DNA from 4 places in the Lysinibacillus sp. FSL M8-0355 genome. Region 3 is predicted to be linked to each of the others. Evidence: riboswitches for the same ligand, from Rfam matches in the RefSeq annotation. Region 3 holds a riboswitch; each other region holds the start of a gene.

Region 1 (5,937 bases), 1.8 Mb from region 3:
TATAGACGACTTATTTTATATTGGTTGAAGAACTATGAAGTATGTCAGTCATAGCTAGCATCTTCCCATTAGGGCAAGATGTTTTTTTTATGAATAAATAGGGGTGAACAAGATGACATCACATTCAATTTCATTTTATATAAATCAGTTAAAGCAGCAAATTATGAACAACCTTTCTGGTGAGCATATTAGGCCATTACAGCTTTATATTAGGAAGTTAATAGAAGAAAACCCAAATGATTATACATCTATTAATGATGCCTATTTAACGATCAAGCATGAATTAGTCGAGACATGTCATGATAGTAGATAAAAAATCTGAAGTGAAGTGAATAATTAAATGGAATGCAAAATGAACAAATCTGAAGACATAATGGACAACATAGATATGAATCAAAAAGTTTTATATAGAAAATTGGATCATTTTGAAATGGAAAGAGGCTTGGTATTAGAAAGTTTAGACATTTTTCTAAGATGGAATCAACAAACACAATACCTTTCTGAAGACAAGCTTCAAAAGCTTTGGATGAAACTGGTAAGGAAGTATAAATTCTCTCTCGATGAATGGGAAAGAACTGCTGGTCATACAAATATCCATGCTTATCTAGTGAAGGAGCAAGGACATGGGTTACAAAAGTTGATGCGCTTTTACAAAGATCGCCACGGCATAAAATGGTTGGAAAATGCATTTCATTATGGAATGTCATTACTCATTGAAGTTGGAAAAATGCCTGGATTAGAAATGTTTTTCCTAACAAATTTAATATGTTACAGATGGGAAAAGGATTATTTAGAGGATGCAGATGTTCAACAGTTTTTTTGTCATTCAATAAATGGTAAAGTGAAGGAGGTCTATGAAAGTTTCAGGGCTTTCGATCAAGAACAGAATCTGTTAACCGCAACTACTCTCTATAAACTTTTATCAAAATATAATCCTCATTTTCAAGTGAATTCGGCAGCAACGCCTGAATTTTATAAGGAATTGTCCTTATTTGTCGAAATCGAGTAATCCATACGTTCGACATGTCAAACAGTCTATTATTCTTTAGAATATAGGCTGTTTCTATGTGAAATACGCTATTATATTTAATGCTCATAGATCCGTAGTAACAGAAAATCTCGTACATAGTTTAGATACACAATGAATTAAGATATAAATAATAGATGGAGAAATTCCTTCGAAAGTTATGATTAAAAATAATGAATAATCAAAAAATAAAGAAGTTTAGAATCTAGATTTACTTTTTATATGAAGGATGGTACACTTAAAACTATTGAACAACAACTATATATTGTGTTCGTTTTATATAGGTGCTACTATATGTAGTTTAAAAGGGAAGTTCGGCACAATTCCGACGCTGTCCCCGCAACTGTGAAGCTGACAATGATTACAACCACTGTGCATTCGCATGGGAAGGGAATCAGAGGATGAAGCAAAGCCAGGAGACCTGCCTCTATAAAACAATTAATCATTTCTTCGGGGATTAAGAAATGGGAACGTCAGTATTTTTGGTATGGTAACGTTTCCATTTAGCTATCTCTCTAGAGGAGATAGCTTTTTATTATATGAAAAGAGGGATTTCTATGAAACTTTATACGAAAACAATCTGTCCAAAATGCCTTTGGGTAAAATCTGAATTACAACGTGCAGGACTTGAGGCAGAAATCGTCAACATTGATCACGATGAACAAGCTAAACAAACAATAATCGATGCAGGTTTTTTAAGTGTGCCTGTTTTAGAAATGAATAATACATTTATAGGAGATGTTAAGGACATAGTTTCTCATATTGAGATGATTGTTCTATGATCGTTTACGCAAGTCGTACAGGAAATGTCCGGAATATTGTTTCCAAATTAAGGGCAGAGTCTGTTGAGCTCTCTGAGGAATTACAATTGAATAAGCCTTATCTTTTAATTACTTATACTGATGGCTTAGGCGATATCCCTGCAAAAGTGGAACGTTTTTTAGAAAAAAACAGAGATTTTTGTAAAGGTGTAGTTGCCAGTGGGAATAGTAACTTTGGGCACAACGCATTTGGGGCTGCTGGCGAGAAAATCGCTGCTACCTATCATGTACCCTTAGTAAGAAAATTAGATTTACGAGGCAATCAAACAGATTATGAAGCCATACAAACGTTTTATGAAACGAGGGTAATAAGATGAAAACCTATTTAAAGCTAAATAATGACGTACTGAATCGTTATAGTTCAACTGGGCTACTTGAATTAGAAAAGGATCGTGAAGCTACACGCCGCTACTTTTTAGAGTATGTCAACGTGCGTTTACGTTACTTTATTGATATTGAAGAAAAAATCCGTTATTTAGTTGATGAGGGCTACTACGAGAAAGCATTTATCGACATGTATGAAATGGAATTTATTAAGAAGCTGTACAAAAAAGCATATGATTATAATTTCCGCTTCCCATCCTTTATGAGTGCAAGTAAATTTTACGATAGCTATGCTATGAAAAGCCGTGATGGAGAAGAGATTTTAGAAAAATATGAGGACCGTATTGTCATTATCGCCTTGTATTTAGCACAAGGGAATACGGTGCTAGCAGAACGTTCTGTCGAGGCAATGATGGAAGCTTATCAGCCTGCTACACCAACAGCATTAAATAGTGGTAAAAAAGCACGTGGTGAATTAGTGAGCTGCTTTAAATTATCGATGGATGATTCCATGAATAGTATTGCTGAAAATATTGGTTATTGCTTAGAGCTATCAAGACTTGGCGGTGGGGTTGGAGTTAACTTAACTGATTTACGCCCTTTAGGTGACCCTATTAAAGAGATTCTAAATCGTGCCAGTGGTGTCATCCCAGTTGCTAAACTGTTAGAAAATTCTTTCAGTTATTCCAATCAACTAGGGCAGCGAAATGGCTCTGGTGTTGTCTATTTAAATATTTTCCATGCAGACATTGAAAATTTTATTTCATCTAAAAAACCGAATGCCGATGATAAAATTCGCCTCGCAACATTATCAACAGGAATAATTATACCAAGTATTTTCTTCGAACTTATGAAACGTGATAAAGATATTGTCTTGTTCAGCCCATATGATATTTTCAAAGAATATGGCAAACGCATGTCTGAGATTTCCATTTCAGATATGTACTATGAGCTACTTGATAACCCTAAAATTCGTAAAATTAAACGTTTGAATGCACGTAGGCTGTATACAGAAGTGAAAAAAGCACAATTTGAATCGGGCTATCCGTTTGAAATTTTTGATGATAATGTCAATGAAGTGCATCCTTTAAAAAACATCGGTCGCGTAAAAATGTCCAATCTATGTACCGAAATCCTGCAAGTTCAAGAAACAAGCATTATTACAGATCAAGATCAACCGAATGACTATGGATTAGATGTATCCTGTAACTTAGGATCGATTGATATTCATGCAGCAAGTAAGGTCAATGATTTCGAAGCCTTAATCGATACGGCTATGCACCTATTAACAAATGTGTCGCAAATGACGCACATTAAAAATGTACCGTCTGTTGCAAAAGCCAATCAATTAATGCATTCAGTAGGGCTTGGTTGTATGAACCTCCACGGCCATCTTGTGACGGAGGGCATTTTATATGGCTCTAAAGAGTCGATTGCTTTCATGGATCGTTTTATGGAAGCGATGAACTTTTATTCACTCAAATCATCGATGGAAATGGCTAAAGAAAAAGCTGCAACTTTTTATCGATTTGAGGACAGTGATTATGCATCAGGTAGCTACTTTGACCAATATGTCAATAAAATCGACGAAGAACTATCACCTGTTGTGTTAAAAGCACTTGGCAATATTCCAATCATTACGAAAAACATGTGGGAAACGCTTAAGCAAGATGTGATGCAATATGGTCTATTCCATTCCTATCGTTTGGCTATTGCACCAACTGGCAGTATTTCCTACATACGTAGCTGTACGGCTTCTATTGCGCCATGTACTGAGCGTGTAGAGGTTCGTGACTATGCAGATAGTAGAACGATTTATCCAATGCCTCATTTAACAAATGATAACAGTCATTTATATGTAGAGGCATATGATGTTAATCCGTATGATTTAATTGATTTGTACGCTGCTTCTCAAAAACACGTTGACCAAGGTATTTCCATGACGCTTTATGTGACAGATAATTGGACAACTGAACAATTAGCTAAAGTATACATTTATGCATGGGTAAAGGGCATTAAGTCCGTTTACTATGTTCGTCAACGATTACAAAGCTTAGAGGAGTGTGTAGCATGTCAAATATAATTTATGAGGCGGTCAATTGGAATAAGGCAACGAGTGAACTTGCCCAAATATTTTGGGACCAGCAATGGAAGCAAATTTGGTTTCCTGAGGAAATTGCGGTCAGTAAAGATATCAAACAGTGGAAAAGCTTTGAGCATCAAGACACGTATAAAAAAGTGTTCGCGGGATTAACGTTACTGGATACAGTTCAGACCAATATAGGGATGAATCGTGTGGCCGCTTATACAGACGATTTACAAGAGAAGGCTGTCCTAACCGTTTTTGATGCATTTGAGGCAATCCACGCCAAATCCTATTCTTATATTTTTACAACGCTTTGTACAAACGAAGAAATAGATGAGTTATTTGAATGGGTCAAAAAAAATGAGTTTCTACAATATAAGGCCAATAAAATTGCGGATATTTATAATAGTATCGAAGAAAACGATCCAGAAAGCTTATGGAAAGCGATGTTCTCCTCCGTTATGCTCGAATCTTTCCTTTTCTATTCTGGCTTTTTCTACCCGCTGTACTTAGGAGGACAAGGCTTCCTACGAAACAGTGCTGAGATTATTTCACTTATTTTACGCGACGAATCCATCCATGGTGTCGCAGTTGGATTTTTTGCTCAAAATCTATTCAAGCAATTTTCAAAAGAAAAACAAGAAGAGCTCAATTTATGGGGCTATGAGCTATTATTAGATTTATATCAAAATGAAATGAAATATACGGATGATATTTATGCGGAAACAGGATTATCACCTGAAGTGAGAGCCTATGTACGATATAATGCTAATAAAGCCTTAATGAATGTTGGTTTTGAAGCAATGTTTCCAGAAGAAGAAGTCAATCCGATTGTGATGAACGGTATTCGTAATGAAGGCTCCACATATGATTTCTTTTCACAAAAGGGAGCTACCTATGCTAAAGCAAAAGTAGCGCCAATTACAGATGACACATTTAATTTTAATCGTTAGGATGGAGAACAATGAACGTAGAAGTAAAAATCAAAAGAGTACACGCGGATGCAATACTACCAATGCAAGCCAATCCTGGTGATGCGGGCATGGATCTCTACTCCATTGAAGCAGTAGAAATACCAGCAGGCGTAGCCAAACTTATTAAAACAGGTATACAGATTGAATTACCTAAAGGAACGGAAGCCCAAATTCGACCAAGAAGTGGACTAGCATTAAAGCATAGTGTAACCGTACTGAATAGCCCAGGCACAATTGATGAAGGCTACAGAGGGGAAATCGGCGTTATTTTAATCAACCACGGCCAAGAACCGTTTATCGTCGAAAAATCTATGCGTATCGCCCAAATGGTCATTCAATTTGTCCCATCCATTCAATTAGTAGAAGTAGATGAATTATCACAAACGATCCGAGGAACATCTGGATTTGGAGCAAGTGGTACTAAATAGAATTGATTAGTTTAAAAAGATGACAAAGAAATCCTGTGTGTATATACATGCAGGATTTTTTTGTTGTCAGTAAGGATAGTCTGTTTAAAGCTTAGCAGAACTACACATGAAAGCAATGGACATTAAAAAAGATGACGTCGGTTACTTACCAAAGTCATCCCATTACGGCATAATCAACAACTACATCTAAAAATATAAACAGCTTTTAATTTTCATCTGTCTACCTAATAGGCAGCATATCACCACGAATATGTGCTCTTCTTTCTTTGTTCATCTT
Region 2 (5,937 bases), 2.0 Mb from region 3:
TACACTGCTAACAGGTCGCGGACATAATGAACATACATCGGGCGGCGATTTCCGAGAAGCTAGTTTCCGTGCGCTACGTCAAGGACTTGAGCAAGCACAGAACATCCTGCTTGAACCTTATTATCGCTTTAAAATGAAGGCTTCGAACGACTTTATCGGCCGCATGATGAGCGACATACAGCAAGCTGCTGGCACATTCGATGACCCCATCTTATCCGAAACAGATGTTGTGCTAACGGGACGAGCGCCCGTCGCCACCCTAATGAGCTATAGCACAACCTTTGCGGCCTATACCAATGGTAAGGGCGCACTCACACTCCAATTTGATGGCTATGATGTGTGTCATAATGCCGAGGAAATTATTTCGCACATTGGCTACGATAAAAATGCCGACCCAGAATACAGCTCCTCCAGCATCTTTTGTGCGAAGGGCAAAGGATATTCTGTTCCTTGGCACGAGGCACAAGCAGCCATGCATTGTCTGTAAGTAGGTAATCCTGCTCGCGCGAAGCCGTTTGCTTGCGCGGGTGTTTACTTGCTTCGAGCGAGAATATTTACCCTGTTTGCGCGAGTATTCCTTGCTGGAGCGAGAGTATTTCATCTGCTTCCGCGAGTATTCGCTGCTCGAACGAGAGTATTTCATCTCCTTTCGCGAGTATTCCCTGCTCGAACAAGAGTATTTCATCTCCTTCCGCGAGTATTCCCTGCTCGAACGAGAGTATTTCATCTGCTTCCGCGAGTATTCCCTGCTCGAACGAGAGTATTTCATCTGCTTCCGCGAGTATTCGCTGCTCGAACGAGAGTATTTCATCTGTTTCCGCAAGTATTCCCCGCTCGAGCGAGAGTATTTCATCTGCTTCCGCGAGTATTCGCTGCTCGAACGAGAGTATTTCATCTCCTTCCGCGAGTATTCGCTGCTCGAACGAGAGTATTTCATCTCCTTCCGCGAGTATTCGCTGCTCGAACGAGAGTATTTCATCTCCTTCCGCGAGTATTCCCCGCTCGAACGAGAGTATTTCATCTCCTTCCGCGAGTATTCGCTGCTTGAGCGAGAGTATTTCATCTCCTTCCGCGAGTATTCCTTGCTCGAACGAGAGTATTTCATCTGCTTCCGCGAGTATTCGCTGCTCGAACGAGAGTATTTACCCCCTCCCTTCAAATAAATAAAAACAAGCCCTCCGTTTGATGGAGGGCTTGAGTTTATAATGCGCCTACTGCTTTCTTTGTAGAACTGTGCACAAGGTATGCAGGCTCGACAATCACGTAGTCATGCGTGTTTGTGAAATCAACTAGCACTTTACCAGGATAACTTTTTAAAATTTGCAGTTGATCAATTAATTGCAGCAATAGCTCGTGACCGTTGCCGCGTGGATGCCAGTTGAAATGGTAATCATTTAATGCCTGAACCGCTTCAATAAATTGGGCGTATTCCTGCTGCACAAAGGCTATTAACTTATCATGTTGAGGCGCTAAATCATGGATATATGTTTCATAAAAACGCATCACAATCGAGCATAATACATCATTGACACGCGCTGCACTTAAAACAGGCTTTGGCTTCAGTGACAGACGGTCAAGGTTGGGCTTGGCACGTGTGGAATCAATGCGTGTAATTAAATGGTATGGCTCCCCGTTAACCTCATAGACAATCGGGTTAGTCGGCATATACATCATAAAGCTATTGGTCTTCGTTTTCAGTTGATCGGTTACCGCTGCCTTCGCGAAAAGATGCCCGTCCACATCCCCATTTTGTATCCAAATAATTTCTTTATTATATAAAATTTGCTCAAAGAAGCGATCATTGCGGATCAGCTTCGTTGCTAATAATTGGTCAATCAATGATTCGACCGCCATTCTTGTTTTCGCTTTCTTGGCAACTTCTGTGCGTGGCTGCTTACAAATGGTCATATCTAAAGAAGTCATACATGCATCCCCTTTACGTACATAATGTCAAAACAAAAAGGATTTCCTACCATTTTTGAGGAAATCCTTCGCTTATCTTCGTTCATCACCCAATGCCAAACAAACCCTAAGTATGTGTAAATGAGCCCGATTGCGAACCCCTTCATTTACTTTGGGCGTTTGACGTACCGTGACGAACAGAGCATTCTGTTTTGTCAACATGCCACCTCCTATTCCTCGTAGGTTACTGGTGTGTACTCGTAACAGGCAGGTATCCTGACTCATGGTCATTGCCACTTTTCTCCTTCCCATCATTTGACAGTGGTTGCTGAAAAGTCGCTCACATTTACAGTTGCGGGACAGTGTCGGATTCGCACCGACTTCCCTTTTAAGTAAATTGCACGCAATTTACACCTATTACTACACGCTATTCAGTTGGTAAGGAAATTTGCGAAAATTCTCTATTCCTTAGCTAATCATTGTAAAGTATTGTATGTCCAAAGTCAATTTATGCTAAAAAATACTAATTATTTCAAAATAATTCCATGTAAAATGGATGCATAGAATACTAGGTTTTCCTCATGTCACACTGAGCATCACTTTAATTGCTTTCTGTAAAGTGATAATAAAGTTATTTCTAATCAAAAAATACAAAAATTATATTATTAAGAAGGCTCTTTAAAGTTGTTTAAATCTTGTTCAACTAGCCCCGTTAGTTCAACAACTTCTTGAAATCAATTCTTGTGTAGGTTTTATTATAGGTAAGAGATAGGTTCGTAACCGTGTTTGCTAATTAACTTTATCATGTTGGGATTTTCTATCGGGTCAACACTCACAAATATTTCAGAACGTCCTAAACTCTTTGCAATATTTTCTCTATACCTCATTAAGTCTGAACCTATACCATTACCACGATAATCCTCTTTTACATATAGGTCACTTAATTTAGGAAGCAAAGTACCTTTTAATTTAAGAACTCCAAAACCTAATATAAGTGCGTCTTGTTCAGCAATTACCAAATATAATTCCTTTTTTGCAAATTGCTTTAAATAATTCGTGAATAGATCTTTATTATTTCTACTATCACATAAACCCGATAAGTCGTTTTCATTCGCTAATCTGATTATGTAGTTCATGGTTACTGCCGCTTCCCTATTCTTTAATAAATCACTATTATAAAATTTCTTCTTCAACAATATGCACCGTTCGTTAAATAAACAAAAGGACGGTCAAGCACCTTTTATTTTAGAATTTTCTCTAGCTATTCTTAATCCCTCTCTACCATTTAGATATTGAAAGTTAAACTATTTAACAAAGTGGGTAAATTTAAGCCCCATTATTTATTCTTCACATATATATGTATTGAACTGACCTCGATGTTATTGAAAAGCGACTGCTCTATTGAACGATTGCCCCCTGTCAGTCCAATAACAAGTTTTAGGTGTGACGTATAGTAACTTTCCCTTCTTTATTTTCTTCGTGGTTCCATTCAACTTGAATCTCAAATGTTCCATCTTGAAAAAATAAAGGAAATCTTCTCCGTATCGATGGCTGCATAGGAAGTTTATATGCGTTCTCTATATCTACCCAAACCGCTTTCCCCTCTGGAGCATCTTTCAAGAGTTCACCCTCGAAATCCTTTGTTATGTAATTAAATATCATATATCTATCTTTTGCGACTGGATTAACATATTCATAAAGCCCTTTATAAATAAGGTTTCTAACTTCTAACCCCGTTTCTTCTTTTACTTCTCTGATAGCACTTTCTACAATACTTTCAGGAAATTCAACTTTACCACCCGGTGGAATAAAACCTTTGAAATGGTCGTGCTGTCTATCCAGAAGTAAAACCTTCTCTTCACTTTGAATCATACACACCGTCCATATTTTATAATTAATAGAATTACTCATAATTCACTCCATCTTTTTTAAATAAATATTACCATATATGTGTCCTTCTTAGTTAAACAACTTCATTATCTCTTAACACCTTCTCTACATTATGTGCCTGTTTCGTAATCGGAACTGGAATCCCTTACACCCTTCACAAGGTATTTCCTCATCTTTATCATCCTTTCTTTGCACAACAAAAAAGCCTCGCATAAATGCGGGCTTTTAGTACCATACATTACGTCCCCAAAACATACTGCGCTAAAACACTTTGCACTTTGTAAATATTCGTCGCCTTGTTGAAGTTTTTTTGAATCGGTAACGAACTGCCTGACACCCATATTTTGAGCTCTGCATCTAAATCAAATGTCCCGGCTGTTTCTACTGAAAAATGAACGATATTTTTATAGGGGATGGAATGATATTCGGTTTTCTTGCCAGTCACCCCTTGCTTATCGATAAGGATTAATCGTTTATTCGTAAAAATAAACGTGTCTCTTATAATTTTATAGGCATTTTTGATTGTTTCGTTTGGAATCAATAAATCACGGACCTCCTCCTGTAATTTTTCTAAATTCACCTCGCTCGCATTGCCGATTAATCCATCAAATAAGCCCATCTCCTGGCCCCTTTCATTGTCATTTATTTAATGTATTACAAAGAAGATAGCGCTACGACAGGAAATAATGGTTTTATTGAGTCTATAAAGGCGAAGCATTGCACGTAATCATAGGCTCTCTACTAGCATTTGTTTAGGCTGTGATGAAGAGAGGAAGCTGATTAAGGTTAGCATCTCTTTTGGTAAGGTAAATAGCGATTTTTTTAAAGAGGATGGGAATGAAGAATCACTCAAATTATTCCAAGAAGCGATGGCAACAGCTGCCAAAATGAAGGTGTTGTCAATATGGTGTAAATAGAGGATACGGCTAGAAACAAATATGGCTATCACCTTTGGTAAGGTGAAAAAGGACAAATCAGTAGCTGAATGTAGGTTAAGGTTACGCATACAATCTACGTGATCTCTAAGGATTTCACTAAGAAATTAATTACGTTGGTCCGCCAATAAAAAACACTTCCCATTCTAATGACAGGAAGTGCATTTCAAATTACTTATCTATCGCCTGAAACCACCTTTGTGCATAGCTATCTGTGGAGGCAAAATCATCTTGTTCTTAGATAACTATTCAGGGCTAAAAAACCTTGAAAATATGTTTTTCTTGCTTAAACCTGAAATTGATTTGTTAGCTTTTGTAAATTATCAGCTTGTACGCTTAAATCCTGTGTCACATGATTGACAGCTTGCATTGAGGCTGTTTGCTCATCCATTGAATGTAAAACAGCCTCTGTATAATGCGATAGCTTACCCATACCATTAGCAATCGTTGTCACAGAGGAAGCTACTTCATTGGCACTGCTAGAAAGCTGTTCAGCTGTTGTTGAAATATCCTCAAGCTGGCTCGTCATTTGACTAACATGCTGTGAAATCGTGCCAAAGGATTTTGTTGCTTCATCAATGACATAGACACCCTGCTGAACATTTTTTAAATCCTCCTCCACTGAGGATGCTACCTGTTTCGTGTCAGTTTCAATGCCCACTACTAAGTCCACGATTTGTGCAGCAGAATGCTTGGATTGCTCTGCTAATTGACGCACTTCCTCTGCCACAACTGCAAAGCCTTTCCCATGTTCTCCAGCTCGAGCTGCTTCAATGGCGGCATTCAATGCCAATAAATTCGTTTGGTCCGTAATAGCTGTAATCATCTCAGTCATCGATTTAATATCTGTCATTTTATTGGATAATTGCTGCATGAGTCCGCTCGTTTTTTCGGTTGAAGAAGAAATAAATTTCATTTGTTCCTTCGCCACATGTAAAATATTCGCTCCATTTCCTGCAATCTCATTGGCATCTTTTGCATGATCAAACACATCCTGAGTGGCTTCCGTAATTCGTCCGATTCCATCGACAGTTTCTTGCATAGCATTAGCACTATCATTGGCAGATTGTGCCGCTTGCTTCAAGCCCTCTGACGTTTTCTCCATTTGTTGATCGACTTCTTCCACAGCTACCGTAATTTCATTCGTACTTGCGGATAATTCTTCGATGCTTGCTGATAAATCTGTAGAGCTGTGCGCAATTTTTTGTGT
Region 3 (5,937 bases):
CTGGTGCAGGTGCAATTGGCACTACGTTAATGGACATTTTTATTTTCGATGGAGAGTTTAATGCGATTAAAGGTATTTTCATGTTTATTTTAATATCGGGCGTTATTGGATTAAAATTAGCAGATAACGCACCAACAGATCACGATGAAAAGAAAGGAGTGAATGCATAATGGGTTGGGTATATATTTTATTAGCAGCAATAGCCGAAATTATAGGTGTTATTGGATTACGCTTTTATAGTCAAAATAAAACGATACGAAATTTATTATTATATGTCGGTGGCTTTGGATTATCATTTGCCCTTTTATATGCTTCCTTCAATTATTTACAGCTAAGCATTGCCTATGTTGTCTGGGTAGGTATTGGTACTGTCGGTGCAGTGCTTGTCAATATCATTTTCTTTGGTGAATCCAAAAATCTACCACGAATTATCAGTATCATCGCTATTATCATCGGTGTAGCAGGATTAAAGGCCGTATCTTAATTAAACTACAATCAAAGGACATCCTTCTAATATCGAGGAATGTCCTTTGTCATTTAAACCATTGAGTATATCTTTGAACCTGTTACATTTTTATAATTAAAAACAGATACACTGCGGTCCTTACTCTAGCTAATGAAAAATCCGTCTCCTGTATAAACATTGACTATTTTTCTAACTAAGAAATATAAAAACTCTTCCTGGTATGACTGTTTCCAATGCCATGTATTTTCGTAAATGCTACTTTCATAATGAATATATTATGTAAAATAATTGTCCTTACTTTTTTAAACTTGACTGACCTTCTTTGCGAATTGATCAGGAACATACGTGAGGTATGGTTTACCAGTCAAGGAATGTGTTTGAATATCAGCAAAAACACCAAATACTTCTTGTAACAATGCTGGTGTTAGCACTTCCTCGGGTGCCCCATGACACACAATTCGACCTTGCTGCAAAACGTAAATTTGATCACAGTACATTGCCGCAATATTCAAGTCATGTAAAGCCGCAACTACTGTTAAATGTAAGGTTTGAATTAAGTCCATAAGCTGAAGTTGATGTTGGATATCTAAATGATTCGTTGGCTCATCTAATATAAGCACTTGTGCTTGCTGTGCTAGTGCTCGTGCAACCATTACACGTTTTTTCTCTCCACCTGAAAGGGAGCTAAAGCTTCGTTTTTCTAAATGAGCTATACCTGTTTGCTTCAAAGCATCTTTAACAATTTGAAAATCTTGCTCTTGATCTAGCTCTAACAGTTTTTTATGTGGCGTTCTCCCCATGCAAACTAAATCATGTACAGTGAAATCAAATAAAACAGGTGTATCTTGACTAACAACAGCTAAATTCTTTGCAATTGCTTTACTAGATTGCTTTAAAATATCATGCTCATTTAATAATACCGTCCCGCTTTCAGGTTTTAGAAGACGATACATATTTTTTAGCAATGTTGATTTGCCACTACCATTAGGGCCAATTAACCCAACAAACTGCTTTTTCTTTATTTGAATACTTACTTCATGTAGTATACGTTGATCGTTAATGGAGAATGATACTTGCTTTGCTTCTAATGTCATATAAGTTAATCTCCTTCACCGAAAGAATAATTATTGCGACGGAGTAGCCAAATGAAAAATGGACCTCCACAAAAGGCTGTAATAATACCAATTGGCATTTCCTGAGGAGCAATGATAATTCGAGCAAAGGCATCAGCCCACACTAAGAAAATCCCCCCTATTAAAGCACTAATCGGTATCACATATTTATAGTTAGATCCCACAATTAAACGTACTATATGAGGGATAATTAGACCTACAAAACCAATAGAGCCACTGACTGCCACCAGTACACCTGTTAACAGGGAGACAAGTAATATAAGCTGAATCCGAAATTGCTGAAGATTAACGCCTAACGTCACTGCCGCTTCTTCCCCAAGTAAAAGTAAATTTAAATTTCGATAGTGTAGCCAGAGAAGCACAAATACGACAAAAAATATGGAAGCTGGAATGATAATATTATTCCATTTAGCTCCTGCTAGACTACCTAGCATCCAAAACATAACAGCTTTTAAAGCCCCCTCTTGCTTTGACATCATTAAAATAAAATTAGAAATGGCCGTTAAAATAAAGGAAACAGCCATACCTGCCAATAACAGACGAAAAATAGAAACCCGTCCCCCAACACGTGATAAGAAAAACACCAGTGCAATGGCAAGTAATGATCCTAAAAAGGCTGATATTGAAAGCGCGTAAATACCTAAAAATGAAAAGGCTCCTAAAATAATTACAGAAGTAGCTCCGACGGCTGCCCCTGAAGAAATTCCTAGAATATATGGGTCAGCAATGGAATTTCGTACAAGCGCCTGAATCGCTGCCCCCGCAATGGCTAACCCCGCTCCAACAATAGCAGCTAGCAAAACACGAGGTGCTCTTATTTGCCAGATGATGATCTCCTGTGAGCGACTCCAATCCTGCTCTATGGCATTTTGTATAAAGGGGATTTTAGAAAGAATAACTTTCCATACATATAATGGTGTAACTGAAACTGAGCCAACCATTACAGCAAAGGTCATTGAAACAATTAATACCATAAAAAGTACGAAGGAAAATAACATAAATTTTTTATTCATCTGTTTCAAACTCCTACTGAATAGTGATGAATGAAGCAATAAAAAAAGGTATTCCATACGCAACGACGCATAGAAATACCCTAGAATAAACAAAGTCAGAAAAAATCCAGCTATTGTCCGTAATTGCTTGCATCCTCGTGGGCATTACAGGTATTACTAACTGGCAGGTCTCCTGGCTTCGATTCAACACCCTATAATTGCCTTCCCATTCTTCCACAGTGGCAAATAATATTATAGGACTCCTCGTTACAGTTGCGGGACAGCGTCGGACTTACACCGACTTCCCTTTTAAGTGACATTATAAAATGGCACACCAATAGTATTTGAATTTATAAAATTGTGACGATTCTATCATACATTTTTATAGATTGTTAGTCTACATGGAATTTTATTTCTAAGGAAGAACAATATATAAGCTGTATCTTCGCAGTTTTGCTATTTGCTCGTTATAAATTGGCTATCTATTACTTAATAGTTTTGGCATGGGAGGATACTCCACCACATCTTAGCCACTTTTCCTATCACATACATCAATAACATTTCGCTCTCTTCATTCATGTCAAAAAGCAATTGACATCCATCATTTCTGCACATTTGTTTGCTACAGTAAGGGAAAATAGTGAGGAGGATATTACATGATATTTAAAAGAAAATGGTCTACTGGACTTCTAGCAGTAACGGCCTTCATTAGTTTAACAGCTTGTGCGGAGGAGCAAACGAAGCCTGCATCTCCTTCCAATAACACTGCTGAAGAAATGGATCATTCTACGATGAGCCACTCAAGCTCAGGTGAAGTACCATCCACATTAAAGAACGCGGATAATCCGAAGTTTTCTGTTGGAAGTAACGTGATTATTACGGATGGACATATGGACGGTATGAGAGGTGCCGAAGCAACAATAATAGGTGCCTATAACACAACTGCCTATGTTATTTCCTATGAGCCAACTTCCGGTGGAAAGCGTGTAGAAAATCATAAGTGGGTGATTCATGAAGAATTGATTGATCCAGAAGAAGCACCACTAGCCCCTGGCACAGAAGTAAAAACGGACGCAGCGCATATGGAAGGTATGGAAAATGCGACTGTCCGTATTGAGGAGGCTATCCAAACGACTGTTTATATGGTTGATTACACTTCGACCACAAATGGTGAAGCTGTTAAAAATCATAAATGGGTGACAGAAGAAGAATTAACCTCAAAATAATATGAACAACCTCTCCAGCATTTCTGGCAGAGGTTGTTTTCTAGCTTTTGTGTTGTAACGGTTTTCTATCAATTGACTTATGCCATTTATAGCCGATACCCCATACTGTTTGCAAGTAATCATCCGCAGGGAACCCACTTTTTCTTAATTTTTCTCGTAAATTACGCACATGAGAATCAATGGTACGATCTTCAATTGTCACATTATATCCCCAGACTGTGGTGATTAGATGTTCTCTAGAAAATACTTTATTTTGATGATCTAAAAATAAAACAAGCATGGAAAATTCCTTTGGTGTTAGGGGAATTGCCTCATGTTGAAAATATAATTCAAAGGATTCCTTATCTAAGCGAAGACCCTCAAAGCTAATAACCTTTTCCTCTATTTTCGATCTTCTTAATACCGCATATATACGTGCTAATAACTCTTCCTCATCGAAGGGTTTTAATATGTAGTCATCAGCACCGAGGTTTAAGCCTTTTACAATATCCGCATGCTCTCCTTTTGCAGTAAGCATAATGATGGGTACATCCCAAAACTTCCTAATTTCTTGGCACGCCTGCCACCCATCCATCTCTGGCATCATAACATCCAAAAGAATTAAATCTGCATGCCCATCTTCTAAAAAATCGAAAGCCTCTTGAACGGAAGACATAGCTCTACAATAAAAATTCGGCTCTAAATAAAGGGTTAATAAATCTAACATTCTTGGCTCATCATCAATGCATAAAATGGTTTTCATCTGTTTCTACCCCTTTAAAAGATAATTCAAAAGTAGTTCCTTTATTTATTTCACTGCTAACCTTCACTTCGCCCCCATGCGCCTGTACAAGTTCCTTGACAATAGCAAGCCCCAGTCCAGAACCACCTAAAGCACGACTACGAGATTTTTCCACTCGATAAAATCGTTCAAAAATATAGGGTAAATCCTTCTTTGGAATCCCCTTCCCTGTATCTTGAACGATAATGCTTAAAACATCATTGTGTTTCTTTGCGGTGACTGAAGTCGTATCTCCTGACGCACAATAGATTAATGCGTTATTTAATAGATTTATTAGGATTTGCTCTAGCCTTGCTTCATCTGCCCATACTGTCAAACCCTCTTCATAACGTACAATAAAATGTATACCCTTCTCTTGAAAAGCAGGGCTTAGCTTTTTTTCAATGTTTGTAAAAAATGAATTTAAATGTACGTTTTGTTGTTCAATCACAAACGAGTTTTCATCCATTTTAGCTAAATCAAATAAATCTTTAATTAATCGAGAAAGTCTATTTGTTTCTTCTATTATAATGGCTAAATACTTTTGGCGATCCTGCTCTGTTAAATCCCGTTTCGAAAGAATGTCGGTATAGCCTTTAATAAAGGTTAGAGGTGTGCGAAGCTCATGTGCAATGCTCGATAAAAATTCCTTACGCTCATGCCTTAAATGATTCAGATCGTTAGACAACAGCTGTATAGCATTCGATAAATCCCCAAGCTCATCCTTTCCATTGGTAGAAAGGGCGACTGTAAAATCACCTTTGCTCATTTTCAATGTGGCCTCTTTCATTTGAATTAATGGTTTAGCAAGCTTTCGAGATAGAACGATAATGACTGCTATAGTGACAAGACCAGATACTAACCCAACGATGAGAAAATGTTTATTTAAGCGTTTCATTAACGCATGAATGGAGTCTGTATTTTGAAACATAAAGACATAGCCAATCGTTCTTTGCTGATTTTGAATAGGACTAATAGTGGCAATCGCTTGAACCTCTTGCCAATCATCTTGTAAGATCCTTCCCTCATACGGTATTTTTCCCTCAATCTTATGGATCATATCACTAATTTCTAAATCAGGCTGCGAAGAAACCAGTATTGTTCCCTCATCATCAGTCACTACTACATCCGTACTTTCATTAGATTCCATAAGTACCACATGTGCTAGCGTTTCCTCGTTGAAGTTCTGTTCTAATACCGTACGATGTGAATTTCCCCTTGCTTGCAAACTTGCTAGCTCTTCCTCAACTCTAGAATTGGTTAAGGAGACATGTAAAAAAAACATCATAAATGTTTCGATACAAAATAATGTAATAAAAAAGATGATGCCCAGCTTTAGTGATAATTTTCTCATCTGTAA
Region 4 (5,937 bases), 180 kb from region 3:
CTCTCGTCTAGCAATAGTTAGGCCAAACTCCTGCTCTAAAAACTTAGTCTTTGAGCCATAATGGTAATCCATAGCATCCAATGCTGCTTGTAAATAGTCTTCTCGAGCAGACATTAATGCATAGAATTGCTGTAATTCTTGCTCATTATATTGATGTTGAATAGCCTGTGCCATTCTGTCTACCATTGGACGTAAATGGATATTCGTGTTTAAATAGTCTTCCATAATCGTCTCCTCAGGTACATCTAAGGCTAGCAAAATAAGAGCTCCCCCTATACCTGTGCGATCCTTACCAACTGCACAATGGTGGACAAGACCCAAATTGTCAGGATTTTGTATGGTTTTCATTAACTCTTTAAAAGAAGGATTATTAAACGGCATCTGTGCATAAAAATCTCGGAACATTTCGGGGCTTACTGCTTTATAAAAATCTCTACCACCAGCATTTGTAGGCATTTCAAATGTATGATTGCCCTTCGCTGGTATTTGAATATATTGAGCGTGTGAGAACATAGGGTTAGGATTATGGTGTGCCTCATTATTATCACGATAATCAAAAATGGTTTTAATCCCTAATGTTTCAAATAGCTCTTTATCCGCCAACGTCATTTTCCCAAGAGCCGCTGAGCGGTAAAATAAACCGTTCTTGACAATGCGCCCATCCCTTGTCCTATATCCCCCCATATCTCGAAAATTATAAACTGCCTCAAATGGAATTATCTTTGTCTCTAACTGTTCCAATTACTACACCTCCTAAAATTATCGAGCACTCTTACTTTTATTTTATAGAACTAACTCAATTAATTCCAATTTTCACACTAGGAAATAACAACCCACATAAAAATGGCTAGCTGTCAGTATACAGCTAGCCTTGAATGGTTTCTTATTTAAATAACTCTGGATAGACAGCCTTTGCTACTAGTTCTACGGCTTCCCCAATACGTGGGCCAGGTCGATTAGAGATATCTGTATCAAGAGTCTGTACTGCTTTATTTTGAACTGCTGTCACTGTATTCCATCCATCACGTGTAAGTATTTCACCTATTGGATCCTCTGTGTAGTTTACTGTCGTTAAAATAACATCTGGGTTTTTCACTATGACATCTTCCTCAGAAACTTGTGCCCAGCTGCTCAAGTCAGAAAAAACATTCTTAACATTGGCTGCATCTAGTATTTCTTGCTGGAAAGTACCAGAGCCTGCTGTATAAATATCGGGCTTAGGACTAATTTCTAAATAAACATTTTTCGGTGCTTTTACTTCCTTCACCTTTGCTTTAACGTCAGCTAATTTCGCTTTAATCTCTTCGTTTACTTCATTTCCTTTATCTGCAACACCCATTACAGCTGCGATCTGTTCGATGTCACCATAAACATCATCGAATGTAGCTGCTGATTGAATAACAAACACTTTGATTCCAGCATCTTCAAGTGGTTTCATTGCTTCCTTATCACCAATCGTATAAGCTATAACAACATCTGGCTTCAACGCTATGATTCGTTCACTGTTAAAATTCACAGAATCAGAAACCCGTTCAATTTTCTGTGCTTCCTCTGGGTAAGTATCATATTCAGTTGCTCCTACGATTTTATCACCAACACCTAGAGCAAATAAAATTTCTGTATTACTTGGTTGCAATGATACAACTGTTTTTGGTACTTCTTTAAACTCTATTTCTACACCGCGATCATCTGTCACTTTGTAGTTTGTTTGCTCTGTTTGTTGTGTATCCTGTGAAGCGTCTTTATTTTTAGTATCTACCGAAGTACCACAACCTGCTAAAATCATTGCAAGGAAGAGTACTGTTAGCCATTGAACATTAAATAATTTCTTCATTATTATTCTCCTTTTTCTTTTTCATCGGATATGATTTACTAATAAATGGTATTTCAGCTATCCCTGCTTGTTGATTCATAAAGACAGCCATAACGAAGCACACATTGGCTAATAGGCCTAAATAATCAAAAAGAATAGCTGGAACCTCTCGTTCATCCGATACTTTGTGTAATGTACGATATGATTTTTTTGCTTCACTACGGCAAAGATGTAGAGCAGCGGCAGCCTCTGTACCTTGAGGTAAGACAAAGTTTTGTATCTCTTCCTTCACATGACGAACATAAAAATCATAGCGCTCACTTAACCAAGCAAGATCCTCTTCTGTTACAGCTAGTTTTCCACGAACCGAGCCATTGACATGGTAGGCCATAGGTAAAATAATTATTAAATCTTCTACAACAGCTTGTACATCCTCTTTCTTAACTGCAGCTAAAGCAACTCCCAAATGCGTAGTCAGACTGTCTGTTCGAATCTCAAAATCAACCGTCGAAGCTTTTTCACGCATAAATGGATAACAAGAATAACGTGCATCTTTTTTCACTTGCGATCCCCCCACTTTTCATTATGAAAATTCTTGCATAAAAAAACGCCGCTCCTTTACGCAAAGGAACGACGAAAATAACATAATAATGGCCAAATTAACATGACATAGCCTATGTATTTGCCGTATATCCTCCTAGCTTCCGAGAAGTTTTTATACGTTCAAACAAAGGTCGGTCTCCTGGCTTGTACAGTTCATTACATAAAAAACGAATGTGTGATAAAGTACCTTCCCATCTCTGTTAAGACAGTGGTAAACCTTTATACTAGCTGTACTTACAGTTGCGGAAACAGCTTCGGTTTTTCACCGAATTCCCGATTATGCTTGTTAGCACCTTTATTCTGCAAGAATAATTCACTTGTAAAGCAGTTTATCATATATTAATAGGAAAAAATAGCTGTGCTTTGAATGGATCGTCACCATTTCTAAAGAATAAGATAAACAAAACTGTTTTATAGTATAGTTTCAATTGCCTGTTCAATATCAAGTTGTGAATCTGTTGGTTCAAAGCGTGCAACGGTCTTGCCGTTAGCATCTACTAAAAACTTTGTAAAGTTCCAGCGAATATTACGACCATCTAAAAAGTTAGGGGCAAGTTGAACAATTGCCTCAGCAAGCATTTTTTCCTGCATGCTCGCCTTGCCAAACTCTCGAAAATCCACTTCATGTTTTAAATAATTGAATAATGGGTGGGTAGTCTCTCCATTTACTTGTACAAGCTCAAAAATTGGGAAGGTAACGCCATAATTCACTTTACAAAGATGCGTAGTCTCCTCGCCATCTTCAGGATTTTGATGACCAAATTGATCGCAAGGAAATCCTAGAACGACAAAATTATCTTTCCCATATTTATCATACATTTTTTGTAAGTCATCAAATTGATATGTAAATCGGCATTGATTCGCCGTATTGACAATTAGCATCGTTTTTCCACGATATGTTTCCATGGATAAAATTTCACCATTAGGTTTTCGTACTAAATAATTATAAATGCTCATGTCTTAACCCCTTTTATTTTTTCATTTATTATAGTTGACTATTCAATAATTTACCAAATAATTTGCACAAAAAACACCATCTCGTTACGTTGAACGGATGGCTGACTTATACTTCTGTTTAGATTTAACGTCCTGCTCTTCATTAATTAAACGATGGGCAATGTCTAATAACTTTATGTCACTTGTCTCGTCATATAGCTTTTTAAAAGATACAATAATATCATGGCGAATGTGAGTCGGATGCTTCTCATCTAAACAAGTTTGAAATCTCTTTGCTAAATAAGACACCACTAAGTCACTTTGTACTTGACCTGCTAGCCCAATTTTCCAAATAGCTTGTAATGCATTTCGAGCTGTAACGGATCGTTCATCATAAGTCACAGCCCAAATCTTTAAAAAATCCTCCAATACCCTTTCTTCTGGGTCACTTTTTGCGGCTAAGGCGCATAAAATTTGTGCAGCACGTGCACGTGCATGACCATCTTTGTATGTAAGTGCTTGTACAAGCTGTTCCCAGACTGCATATGTCCAATCTACGGGTTCCTGCAGAATTTTTATTAGTTCCTCGTAAGATTCAATATCGCGGTCATGCTCTGTTAGATTATTAAAAAGTTGCAAAATCTCTTTCTCCATAATTTATCCCTACCTTTATTGTTTCAGAACGTAATAAAATTTGATTTATGGTACACTTAACTTAATTTTTTTCTCAAAGAAGGTGAGTTTATGAATAAATTTAATGCTAGGAAAATGATTTTCCGATTGATTGTGATTCTTTCTCTACTTGTAGCTGCCTATTTTGTAATCCCTGTATCCATGCCTATAATACTTGCTGGTGTCAGTGCATTTTTCTTAGAACCCATTGTTATGTTCTTTAAAAGGCGATGGAAAATGTCAAGGAAAATTGTAGTTGCTTTTATATACATAGTGAGTGTTATTGTTATCTCTATTATTTGCTATATATCCATTACACAAATTATGTCGCAAATAATTATATTGTCAAAGCAAGCTCCCTATTATATTTCCAAGCTATCAGATATGTGGCTTCATATGCAAGAAAATATTTCTAAATACACAGAGGACTTTCCACCTGAAGTAAGTGCTTCGCTTCAAAAAACCACTATGGATTTCATAAAGAAAGTTGAAGAATCCTTTTTAAGCTTCTTTAATTATAACAAAGTTTCAGCATTCTTTTCAGAGATTCCAAGCCTATTTATCAGTCTTCTCGTTTATATGATTGCTTTATTCCTATTTATGCTTGATTTGCCCAAATTAAAGGAAATCACTTATAAATATTTAAAGCCTAACACAGCAAAGAAAATAAAAATCATCTTAAATCGTTTAAAAGATGCAACATTCGGTTATATGAAGGCACACTTATTTGTAAGCTTTATCATAGGTGGCGTCACACTTATTGGATTACTATTAATCCAACCGAAATATGCAGTTACGATGACCATTATTATTTGGTTAATAGATATCGTTCCTTTCCTAGGGTCCATTATTATATTAGCCCCATGGGGACTATACCATCTATTAATGGGAAACACAGCTATCGCTGTAAAATTATTCATCTTAGCTGCTATTTTACTTATTATTCGTCGTGTCGTCGAGCCTAAACTAATGGGCGACCACATTGGCTTATCCACTTTGCCAACATTAATTGCCATGTTCATTGGTCTACAGTTATTTGGTATCATCGGTTTACTCGTTGGCCCATTTGTTATCATTTTCTTTATTGCCTTAAAAGAGACAGGTGTCATTAAGCTAAATTTTAAAATTTAATGCAAAGTCATTACGCTTCGAGCTTACCTCTAATGCTCCTCTTAAACCACTGGAAATGCAAAATAAGTGTTCATCTCTCCTCGACAAAGGAGGTAGATGAACACTAAAGCAAAATAAAAAAGGTCATCTTTGTATATTTTTTCTCTACAAAGATGACCTTTTCATCATGTCAATCGTCTATTAAATATAGAGGCTTATTGAATACGACCAAAGCCTACTAAGTATTGATTCCACCAATCAAGTGATTCAATTACGATACCATTGTTTTGAGCATCGATCATTGTGTTGTTCCCTAAGTAAATACCTACGTGAGCTACACCAGAACCATAGCTGAAGAATACTAAGTCTCCAACACGTGCTTCACTTGCTGAGATACGTTGAGTTGCTAAATACTGCTGTGATGCTGTACGTGGTAAAGAAACACCTGCTTGTTTGTATGACCACTGTACAAGACCTGAACAGTCAAAGCCTGTCGATGGGTTACTACCACCCCAGACATATGGACGTCCTAGGAATTGTTTAGCTGTTGAAATAGCATCTCCTGAAGAAGCCGTACCAGCTCCTGAGCCCATAACAATTTTTTGTGGCACGCCGCCATCATTATTTTGAGTTGCTTGTACAACTGGAGTTGCTGCTTGTAGTGCACGTAAACGGGCTGCTTCTTCTTCAGCTGCTTTACGCTCTGCCTCTAAACGTTCTTCTTCTTGTTTCGTTGCAATTTGAGCTTTTAATGCAAGTGATTTCGCTTCATTTTCAGCCTTTTTCACTTCCATTTCGCTTTC

Evidence for each region. Region 3 has a riboswitch for cobalamin ahead of MKY46_RS20730 (FecCD family ABC transporter permease). Riboswitches for the same ligand answer to the same signal wherever they lie in the genome.
Region 1: linked by a shared signal. The riboswitch ahead of MKY46_RS11985 (glutaredoxin family protein) and the one ahead of MKY46_RS20730 (FecCD family ABC transporter permease) in region 3 are both predicted to bind cobalamin.
Region 2: linked by a shared signal. The riboswitch ahead of MKY46_RS10960 (hypothetical protein) and the one ahead of MKY46_RS20730 (FecCD family ABC transporter permease) in region 3 are both predicted to bind cobalamin.
Region 4: linked by a shared signal. The riboswitch ahead of MKY46_RS21575 (hypothetical protein) and the one ahead of MKY46_RS20730 (FecCD family ABC transporter permease) in region 3 are both predicted to bind cobalamin.

What each region holds. Positions count from the first base shown of each region.
Region 1 is NZ_JBBPAI010000001.1:2,441,603-2,447,539, forward strand. It holds gene MKY46_RS11975 (hypothetical protein) at 113-313, shown strand; gene MKY46_RS11980 (hypothetical protein) at 389-1,009, shown strand; cobalamin riboswitch at 1,293-1,470, shown strand; gene MKY46_RS11985 (glutaredoxin family protein) at 1,585-1,809, shown strand; gene nrdI (class Ib ribonucleoside-diphosphate reductase assembly flavoprotein NrdI) at 1,806-2,165, shown strand; gene nrdE (class 1b ribonucleoside-diphosphate reductase subunit alpha) at 2,162-4,255, shown strand; gene nrdF (class 1b ribonucleoside-diphosphate reductase subunit beta) at 4,243-5,211, shown strand; gene dut (dUTP diphosphatase) at 5,223-5,660, shown strand.
Region 2 is NZ_JBBPAI010000001.1:2,231,377-2,237,313, reverse strand. It holds gene MKY46_RS10970 (translation factor GTPase family protein) at 1-487, shown strand, start outside; gene MKY46_RS10965 (hypothetical protein) at 564-1,163, shown strand; gene MKY46_RS10960 (hypothetical protein) at 1,201-1,923, opposite strand; cobalamin riboswitch at 2,152-2,335, opposite strand; gene MKY46_RS10955 (GNAT family N-acetyltransferase) at 2,658-3,095, opposite strand; gene MKY46_RS10950 (8-oxo-dGTP diphosphatase) at 3,340-3,813, opposite strand; gene MKY46_RS10945 (PH domain-containing protein) at 4,031-4,411, opposite strand; gene MKY46_RS10940 (methyl-accepting chemotaxis protein) at 5,014-5,937, opposite strand, start outside.
Region 3 is NZ_JBBPAI010000001.1:4,238,412-4,244,348, forward strand. It holds gene MKY46_RS20715 (DMT family transporter) at 1-170, shown strand, start outside; gene MKY46_RS20720 (DMT family transporter) at 170-484, shown strand; gene MKY46_RS20725 (ABC transporter ATP-binding protein) at 769-1,560, opposite strand; gene MKY46_RS20730 (FecCD family ABC transporter permease) at 1,566-2,612, opposite strand; cobalamin riboswitch at 2,758-2,945, opposite strand; gene MKY46_RS20735 (YdhK family protein) at 3,248-3,817, shown strand; gene MKY46_RS20740 (response regulator transcription factor) at 3,858-4,559, opposite strand; gene MKY46_RS20745 (HAMP domain-containing sensor histidine kinase) at 4,537-5,931, opposite strand.
Region 4 is NZ_JBBPAI010000001.1:4,420,203-4,426,139, forward strand. It holds gene MKY46_RS21565 (tyrosine-protein phosphatase) at 1-741, opposite strand, end outside; gene MKY46_RS21570 (ABC transporter substrate-binding protein) at 884-1,834, opposite strand; gene MKY46_RS21575 (hypothetical protein) at 1,818-2,375, opposite strand; cobalamin riboswitch at 2,529-2,728, opposite strand; gene MKY46_RS21580 (glutathione peroxidase) at 2,828-3,373, opposite strand; gene MKY46_RS21585 (hypothetical protein) at 3,458-4,006, opposite strand; gene ytvI (sporulation integral membrane protein YtvI) at 4,097-5,155, shown strand; gene MKY46_RS21595 (C40 family peptidase) at 5,350-5,937, opposite strand, start outside.